2 regions of the Mesorhizobium sp. B2-1-1 genome follow, and region 1 is predicted to be linked to the other one. Evidence: predicted binding sites of a transcription regulator. Region 1 holds the regulator's gene; the other holds the start of a gene.

Region 1 (4,367 bases):
CGAGCTCGACCGGCAAGGCGCCGGCGGTATGGCAGAGATCCCAGACGATCAGCGCGCCGGCATCATGTGCCGTCCGCGTCAGCGCGGCCATGTCGCGCAACTGCCCGGATTTGTAGTTGACGTGGTTGACCAGGATGACCGCGACCCGCTCGTCGATCAGTTCTTCTATGGTCGGCGCATCGACACCCTCGAGCCGCAGCACCGTGCCCGGCCGCGTCGAGGCAACGCCTTCGGCCATATAGAGATCGGTCGGAAAGCTGTCCCCCTCGGCGACGATGACTGACCTGTCCGGCCGCATCCCGAGTGCCGCATGCAGCACCTTGTAGATGTTGATCGAGGTGGTATCGCAGACCACCGTCTGGCCGGCGGCGGCCCCGATCAGGCGCCCGAGTTGGTCGCCGAGTTCGACCGGCATGTCGAACCAGCCGGCGGTGTTCCAGGCGCGGATGAGATCCTGCGCCCACTCCTGCGTGGCGGCCTTCTGCAGCTCGCCGAACACGGCGGGCGAAGCGGCGCCCAGCGAATTGCCGTCGAGATAGATCACCCCCTGGGGCAAGGTGAAGCGGTCACGCATGGCACGCAGCGGATCCGCGGTGTCCATTGCCTCGATCGCTGCGAGATCGGGAATTTTGCTCATGGTCGCGATGTTCCTCGGTGAGAAGAGCGCCCTGGAAACGGGCCGGCTGTTTTGCCGCCCGGGCAAGGGCTGGCCGCATAGAGGCGCAAGAACAGGGTGAACGCCCGGTTCGATCTTTGCTCGATTTCCGCCCGAGGCAATTCCTCGAGCACCCCAACGATCCGGCGAACCTGGAGATCGCCGATCAAAAGACTGATGTAGATGTCGGCGGCTTCGGCAGGATCGTCACAGGCGATCAGGCCGGCCCGACTTGCGGTTCGAAGCAGGTCACCAACAAGCGGCATTATGGTATTGCGGCCGAATTGCGCGATCGATTGGCCAAGCGTGCCTGTATCGTTGACGTCGCCGGCCGCGGCGCGATTGAGCGCCACCGCCTTGTCGCCCGTCACGAGGGTCAGCAGGACTGGCCCGAGCAAGTTCAGGGTTTCGAGCGGATCGCGCGCCTGGTGAAGGGCGTCCTCCAGCAGCTTCCTTGCCTCTCCCGCATTGGCTTCGATCAAGGATCGAAACAGGGTCTGCTTGTTGCCGTACCAGTTGTAGAGGGTTTCGTTCGAGGCCAATGCCCGCTTGGCGATAGCAAGCAGGGAGGCGCTCTTGTAGCCGGCTTCCCGGAGCACCGCATAGGCGGCCTCCTCTATCCGTTCGCGTCGCGCGGCCTGCTTCGGCGTGGTCATTGGTGTTCCTCTTCGAAAACCGTACATTATTATACGGTTTCGTCAAGCGAACGAACGAACGCAGCCCGTCGCGACCAGTGGTGGTGTCTGGCCGTTTTCCGGCGGAAGTTGGCATTTTGGTTTCGTTTCGTTCACGAGCCGCAGGGGTTTCTAATCCGCCCAAACGCACCCCGCACCTGCCGGTCACCCAGCTTGCAGGCTTGTGCCAAGAGTGGGGACCGGTCGGGCCACAGGCCATTAACCAAAATAGTTTCAAAGGGCCCGGGAGCGCATTGACGACGGACCGCGCTGGCAGGATGCTGGCTGCGGGAGGGCATTTCGTTTCCGTCGCCTTAACAAATTCATTAAACTTTAAATGGTTGCGGAACACAACTGGAACAGATAGTGTTTGTTCTGGGTTTGTTTTCTGATTCTGGTTCCAGACCCTTCGTGCAATGCCTTTGGGGGCCGCCATGCTCACGCGCAAGCAACATGAACTCTTGATGTTCATCCATGAACGGCTGAAGGAAAGCGGCATTCCGCCGTCCTTCGACGAGATGAAGGAAGCGCTGGACCTCGCCTCCAAGTCGGGAATTCATCGGCTGATCACGGCGTTGGAGGAGCGCGGCTTCATTCGCCGCCTGCCCAACCGGGCGCGCGCGCTGGAGGTGCTGCGCCTGCCGGACTCGATCGCGCCGGGTCTTAACGCGGCAAAGAAGTTCTCCCCGAGCGTCATCCAGGGCAGCCTCGGACAGGGCAGCAGCCCTAGCCGGCAGATCAAGCCGGCGACGTCTTCGCGTCTGCCCGCTGCCGGCAATGACGACGATGCGGTTTCAGCGGTGTCGATCCCGGTCATGGGTCGCATCGCAGCGGGTGTGCCGATCGACGCCATCCAGCATCAGACGCATTCCATTTCAGTGCCGCCTGACATGATCATGGGCGGCGAACACTATGCGCTGGAGGTCAAGGGCGATTCGATGATCGAGGCCGGCATTTTCGACGGCGACACGGTCATCATCCGCAATGCCGACACCGCAAGTCCCGGCGAGATCATCGTGGCCCTGGTGGACGAGGAGGAAGCAACGCTGAAGCGCTTCCGCCGAAAGGGTGCTTCGATTGCGCTCGAGGCTGCCAATCCGGCCTATGAAACACGTATTTTCGGACCGGACAGGGTCAAGGTGCAAGGCAAGCTAGTCGGCCTGATCAGGCGCTACTGAGCGGGGTCGGCGGTGGGCTTTTCGGGTTTACGGTAAGGCGGCAGTCCCCTTGCCTCGCGTGAGAATTTCCGCTGTTCGTGCCAAGGCCGATATGGCCTGTCGACGGCAAAGCTGACCCGTGCCGGTGCCGTCGCCGATTGCTGGTCGAAGAAGACGGCGGCACTTCCCTTACGAGCGAGCTGCCGCTTGGTGATGACGAGAACCAGCGGATTGTGGCAGGGATCGTAGCCCGCGGGGTCGTTGATGACGATCAGATCCGCATAGGAGCAGGCCCTCCAGGCGTCCTTGCGATCCTCCACCTGCGCGATGATCGCCCCCGAGGGATGCCGGGCCATGCACAGGCCTGTGAAGCAATAGAAAGGCGCTCCCGCCGGAAGTTGCGCGGGATCGAAGATGTCGAACTGTCGGTCTCCGCTGTCGAACAGTTCCGGCGCAACGATGGTTTCGGACTTCAGCGCGCGTTTCCAATTATCGACGGTGAATTCGTTCGGGCGCGCCCGGTTGATCGCGAGCTCACCGCCGCCGATCGGCAGTGCCACCAGGCGGGCATCCTCCGAAATCAGCACGTCCGGCGTGCGCGTGTCCGAGACGGTCAACAGGCCGGCGAGCGCGAAGGGAAGTGCCGCCAGCCGCAGCCATGTCGTGGCCATCGTCGCGATGACCAGGGCGATCGCCACCAGAAGGACGGATTGCTGCGAAATCAACCCGACCGCGTCGACCGGCGAGCGTTGCGAGATCCATCCTGATATGGCGATCATCGCGGTCAGTCCCTTGCCCATCAGATAAAGGGATGGTCCATCGAACCCGAACGGCATCAGCAGCGCACTGGCAACCGCAAGGAACATCACGACCGAAACGATCGGCATGACGGCAAGATTGGCGAACAGGCTGAGCGGCGACACGCGCTGGAAATGCCAGATGGCGAAAAGCGCCGTGGCGCTTCCCGCGATAATCGAGGTCATCGCCAGCCCACCTGTCGCCAGCAGCAATTTTCGCGTCAGGAGGCCAGGCAAGGTCCGTTGCGGCGGCGGGGTCCGCGCTTTGTCGGCTTTGCGATCCGACCAGCCGGCATAGGCGCCGACCAGGGCCGCGGTGGCGGCGAACGACATCTGGAAGCTCGGCCCTACCACCTCGTGCGGCGACACCACGATGACGGCGATCGCCGAAATAGCCAGATTGCGCATGGTGAGTGCCGCCCGATCGCACAGAACGGCGATCAGCATCACCGCCAGCATGATGAAGCTGCGTTCGGCGGCGACAACGACGCCCGAAATGACGAGGTAGGCGGCGATCGAGAAAAGTGCCGCCGCGGCCGCGTATTTCTTGACCGGCCGGCGGGAGGAAAAATTCGGGAACAGCGCGAAGCCGCCACGCAGCAGACCCATGACCGTGCCGGCGACCAGCGCCATGTGCAGCCCGGAAATTGAGATGATGTGGTAGATGCCGGTGCGTCGCATCGCTTCATTGATCTCGTCGGGAATCCCGGCGCGCACACCCACGATCAGCGCCGCGGCGATCTCGCCCTCGGCACCGCCGATGCTGCCCCTGATATGGTCGGCAATGCTTTCGCGAGCACTCTCGATGGCGGCTGAAAGGGCGGCCCACAGCGGCCTGTCATCGGCTGAGACGATTTTGGGGTTGCCGAGAAAGAAGCCGCTGGCGCCTATGCCGGCGAAGTAGCTGTCGAAGGAAAAGTCGTAGCTGTCCGGCCGCACCGGTCCGGTCGGCGGCAACAGCCTGGCATAGCCGGTCACGAGCGAACCGGCCGTCACTTCAGCCGGCACCTTGCGTGCCGAAAGGCGAACGCGCTCCGGCGCGTAGAGTAGTTTCGGCCGCGCGGTCGATGTCACATCGATGGTC
Region 2 (4,367 bases), 1.0 Mb from region 1:
TTGGCGAGCGACAGCGCGACATAGCTGGTCGCCTGCGGGTCCTGCCACTGGCCGGCATTGACGTAGCCGTTCAGCACTTCCTGGGTGGTGTCGAGCGAGTTGCCCCAGCCGACGACGGGGATTTCGCCGGGCTTGACGCCGACCTGGTCGAACACGCGTTTGATCGAGCCGGTGACGAGGTCGCCAAGGCCGATGATCGCCTTCACCTTGGCCTTGTTAGCGGTGAGATAGTCGACCATGCGGTTGATCACCTCGGCCTGGTCGAGCGTCGCCTCGGTCACCTCATAGGTGATGCCGAGCGGCTCGAACACGCTCTTGATGCCTTCCTCTTCCTGCACGCCATAGGTGGCGCCGGGAATCTCGACAGGCATCCAGACGAAGTCGCCCTTCTTCACCAGGCCCTTGTCGACCAGATACTGCGCCCAGTGCTTGCCGAAGGTGACATTGTCGCCGCCGACATAGGCGTTGAAATTGGCCTTGGGATCGGGCGTGTTGAAATTGATGATCGGAATGTTGGCCGCGCGGGCTTCCTTGACGATCTCGACAAGGCTGCCCGGATCGGGGCTGGTGGTGGTGATGCCGTCGGCCTTGGCCGAGATCGCGGCCCGCACCGCCTCCTGCTGCGAGGCGACGTCGCCATTGTGGAACGAGGTGTTGACGGTATTGCCGGTGTCCTTGGCCCATTGCTTGGCGCCGGCAAGGAAGTAGGTCCAGACCGGATCGGCCGGGCCGCCATGTGAAATCCAGTAGAACGTCTTGGCCTGCGCCGCCGCCGGAATGACCGTCAGCGCGACCAGCAGGCCGTATAGAACCACTCTTAGCCGTGTCAGCATTTGATTTCCTCCCGTTTGAAACTGATCAGTTCGAAACCGCCCTCTTGATCGGGCAAGACCGCGTCCTCCCCGCCAACGCCGTGTTGGATGATCAGAGCATCCTCTTTTTCGACAAATGGCAAGCCTCCGCCTGTCAGTCGTAGTCGGCGCCTGACGGGGCGCCATCAGCGGTCCCATCAGATTGCATCAGTTCGGATGATTTTCGCGGCAGGCGATACCGGCCTCGAGGGTCGCCGGAGCGATGATTGACCGCCCTCGGGTGAACCCAGAGCTAGAGGAGGCCGGCCCTGGCAAGATCGCGCATCAGATGGCTGGCGCCGTAGGTCCAGTGCGGGCAGTCCGGCGACAGTCGCACCCGGTTGACCAGCGCGCCGAATTTCTCCGACGAGATGGTGACGATGTCGCCGACCTTATGGGTGAAACCCTTGCCCTTCTCGCCGCGGTCCTTCGAAGGCACGAACATGGTGCCGAGATAGAGCGCCAGGCCGTCCGGGTACTGGTGATGCGGGCCCATGGCAGCCGCTACGAGCTCTTCGGGAGAGCGGCTGATCTCGGCCATCGAGCTCGCGCCCTCCAGCGAGAACCCGTCCTCACCTTCCACTTTCAGCCGGACCACGGCCCGCTTTACGTCGTCGATGGAGAACGTGCCGTCGAACAGGCGGATGAAGGGGCCGAGCGAGGCGGAGGCGTTGTTGTCCTTGGCCTTGCCGAGCAGCAGCGCGGAGCGCCCTTCGACATCGCGCAGATTTACGTCGTTGCCGATGGTGGCGCCGACGATCCTGCCGCTTGAGGCGGCGATCATGGCGATCTCCGGCTCCGGATTGTTCCAGGTCGAGACGGGATGCAGGCCGACATCGGCGCCGAAGCCGACCGAGGCCATCGGCTGGCATTTGGTGAAGATCTCGGCGTCGGGGCCGATGCCCACTTCCAGATATTGCGACCAGGCGCCGCGTGCGATGAGCTTGGCCTTGATCTCCATCGCTTCCGGCGAACCGGGCTTGAGCTTGGACAGATCGTGGCCGATCAGCCCGGCAATGTCGGCGCGGATGGCGTCGGCCTTTTCCGCCGAACCGCGCGCCTGTTCCTCGATGACGCGTTCCAAAAGGCTGACGACGAAGGTGACGCCCGAGGCCTTGATCGCCTGCAGGTCGACGGGGGAGATGAGATAGGGCCTTGCCGGATCACGCGTGGCTTCGAAACTGTTGGCCGCGATGCCGTCGAGCGAGCCGATCGGCTTGCCCTTGGCCGAGCGCACATAACCGGCCGGATCGGCCATCTCGCAGATATCGCGCACGGTCGGCGCCGTGCTCGACGTGATGTCGAAGACGGTGCCATCACGCACCGTGACCACCAGGGGATGCGAGGCGTCGCTGCTTCTGGCGCGCCCGACAAAAAGGCCTTCGGCGGGCAGATGCATCGGGTTTGTCATGCGTGCGGTCCTCTGATCATCAAAAATGCGGCTTGCCGGTTCGGCGCGGCACTTTCACCGGATTCCTGTCAAAGGTCTATCCCGTTTGTGGTGAGCCAGGCGCCATGTCTGCCGGCGTCGTCGGCGATTGGCGTACCGCAAGGAAGCACTCCGTCGGGGGTTGGATGCATGCGGCGGTGCGGGAGCCCCAACGCCTGCGTCATTTTTCGGCTTGCGTATGTTCTCGTTTTGTTCTAAAATGCCCAACCTGAGTCAATTGGCGGACGAGATCAGTGAGTGGGCAACCCGCATTCGGAACCGCGAAGAACGGCCAGGCCTTTTTCCGATGGGAACAGGCCGGGAAGCATTTCCACCGGCTGTTCTTTGCCATCCTCGTCGGCAGCGCGATTGCTGGTCGTCTCGCGCGAAAGGCCATTGCCTTGAACCGTGAGTTCGGATTGCAAGGCTGGCTGGTTCCGGAAAATCACATCCACATCTCGCTTGTCGGCCTCGGCGACCATGAGGAGTATCCGCAAGAGCTGGCAGAGGCCGCCTGTCATATCGGATCGATGATCGTTGCGAAGCCCTTCGAGGTATCGTTCGATCGCCTGTCGGCTTTTGGCGGTGGTGCACTGGTCCTGCGCGGCAGCGATGGCAATCCGCCGCTGCAGAAATTCTGGCGTGATCTGACGGCGGTGATCTCGGACAGCCCGCTAAACCCCTTTCTCACCAGGTCCATCGAACCGCATGTTACATTGCTTCGTGATGAAGTGGGCGTTCCCAGCATTCGCGAGCGGTCGATCGATCCGATCGGCTGGACTGTCCGGGATTTTGTGCTGATCCACAGTCTCATTGGGAAGGGCGCCTACAAGCAGCCCGGACGCTGGCGGCTGACCGGTCAGGACGATGCACTGCCCGCCATGTGAGAGCCTGCATCGTCCTCGCATAGTCCGCGCGGTCCATCATCCTGACATGGCATGTCAGCTACCAGACGGCACGACGATGGCAGGCCGCCAACCTTTCCCTATTTGCAATGCGTCTGAACAGGAGGAACACATGACCAACACGGAAATTGCCAAGGATTTCACGGAGCTTCTCAAGCGCGGTGACTACGAAAGTGCTGCCGAGAAATACAACGCCGACGACATCGTCAGCTATGAGGCCATGGAGGGGCCGATGGCCGTCTGCCGCGGCAAGGACGCCGTCAAGCAGAAAGGCCAGTGGTGGCAGGAAAACAACGAAGTCCATGGCGGCTCGGTCGAGGGCCCTTATGTCAACGGCGACCAGTTCGCCGTGCGCTTTACATTTGACATAACGCCCAAGGCCACGGGCCAGCGTGTCACCATGGACGAGGTTGGCCTGTACACGGTCAAGAACGGCAAGATTGCCGAAGAGCGCTTCTATTATTGAGACGGGTTTCCGGCTGTCGGCACATTTCGCCGCATCCTAAGCGGCCAGGATCATGTCCTGGCCGCTATCCGACCTGATGCACATCGTCGTCACGGATCGGCGACCGCGCGCCCGCCATTGAAGAAACTTACTCTTCGATGGTTCTGCCGGGCCGCTGGCAAAGCGCGCCGGGGCTGCTTAATCTGCGGCCAGATTCGAAGTCCGGAAGGCACCTGTTTTGACGATCACCATGTACGGCATCACCACCTGCGACACGATCAGGAAGGCCCGCGTCTGGCTGGAGGGCCACGACGTGCCGTACCGGTTCCACGACTATCGGGCCGAAGGCATCGAGGCGGGCAGGCTGGATGGCTGGGTCCGCAAGGTCGGCTGGGAAAAGCTGCTCAATAAGGGCAGCACCACGTTCCGCGAGTTGCCGGACAAGGATAAGCAGGGCCTGGATGAAAAGAAGGCCAAGGCACTGATGCTGGCCAAGCCGACGATGATCAAACGGCCTGTGCTCGAGGTTGGCGACCGCATCCTGGTCGGGTTCAAGCCGGATGTTTATGAGGCGGCGGTGGTCGGGAAGTAGGGCGCGGTACACTCTCAGTTCGTCATCCTAGGGCGGAGCAAGGAGCGAAGCGACGCGGCGCAGACCCTAGGATCCATGCCGTGACTTTTGGGCGTCGCAGCCGTGCAGATTCTGCTCCGTTGCATTTGCGGACGGACGTCACGGC

What was found. Region 1 encodes LexA, which represses DNA repair genes until DNA is damaged. Its sites were predicted from a motif close to TGTTCNNNNTGTGTTCNG; they were not measured.
Region 2: the regulator LexA is predicted to act here: its motif matches at 2,481-2,498, upstream of FJ972_RS23060 (2'-5' RNA ligase family protein).

The regions. Positions count from the first base shown of each region.
Region 1 covers NZ_CP083954.1:3,628,291-3,632,657, reverse strand. Annotated here, with positions in the region: gene kynU (kynureninase) at 1-637, opposite strand, end outside; gene FJ972_RS17735 (TetR/AcrR family transcriptional regulator) at 634-1,311, opposite strand; gene lexA (transcriptional repressor LexA) at 1,764-2,507, shown strand; gene FJ972_RS17725 (ComEC/Rec2 family competence protein) at 2,501-4,367, opposite strand, start outside.
Region 2 covers NZ_CP083954.1:4,678,036-4,682,402, reverse strand. Annotated here, with positions in the region: gene FJ972_RS23070 (substrate-binding domain-containing protein) at 1-833, opposite strand, end outside; gene FJ972_RS23065 (fumarylacetoacetate hydrolase family protein) at 1,105-2,262, opposite strand; gene FJ972_RS23060 (2'-5' RNA ligase family protein) at 2,535-3,167, shown strand; gene FJ972_RS23055 (nuclear transport factor 2 family protein) at 3,298-3,651, shown strand; gene FJ972_RS23050 (ArsC family reductase) at 3,869-4,222, shown strand.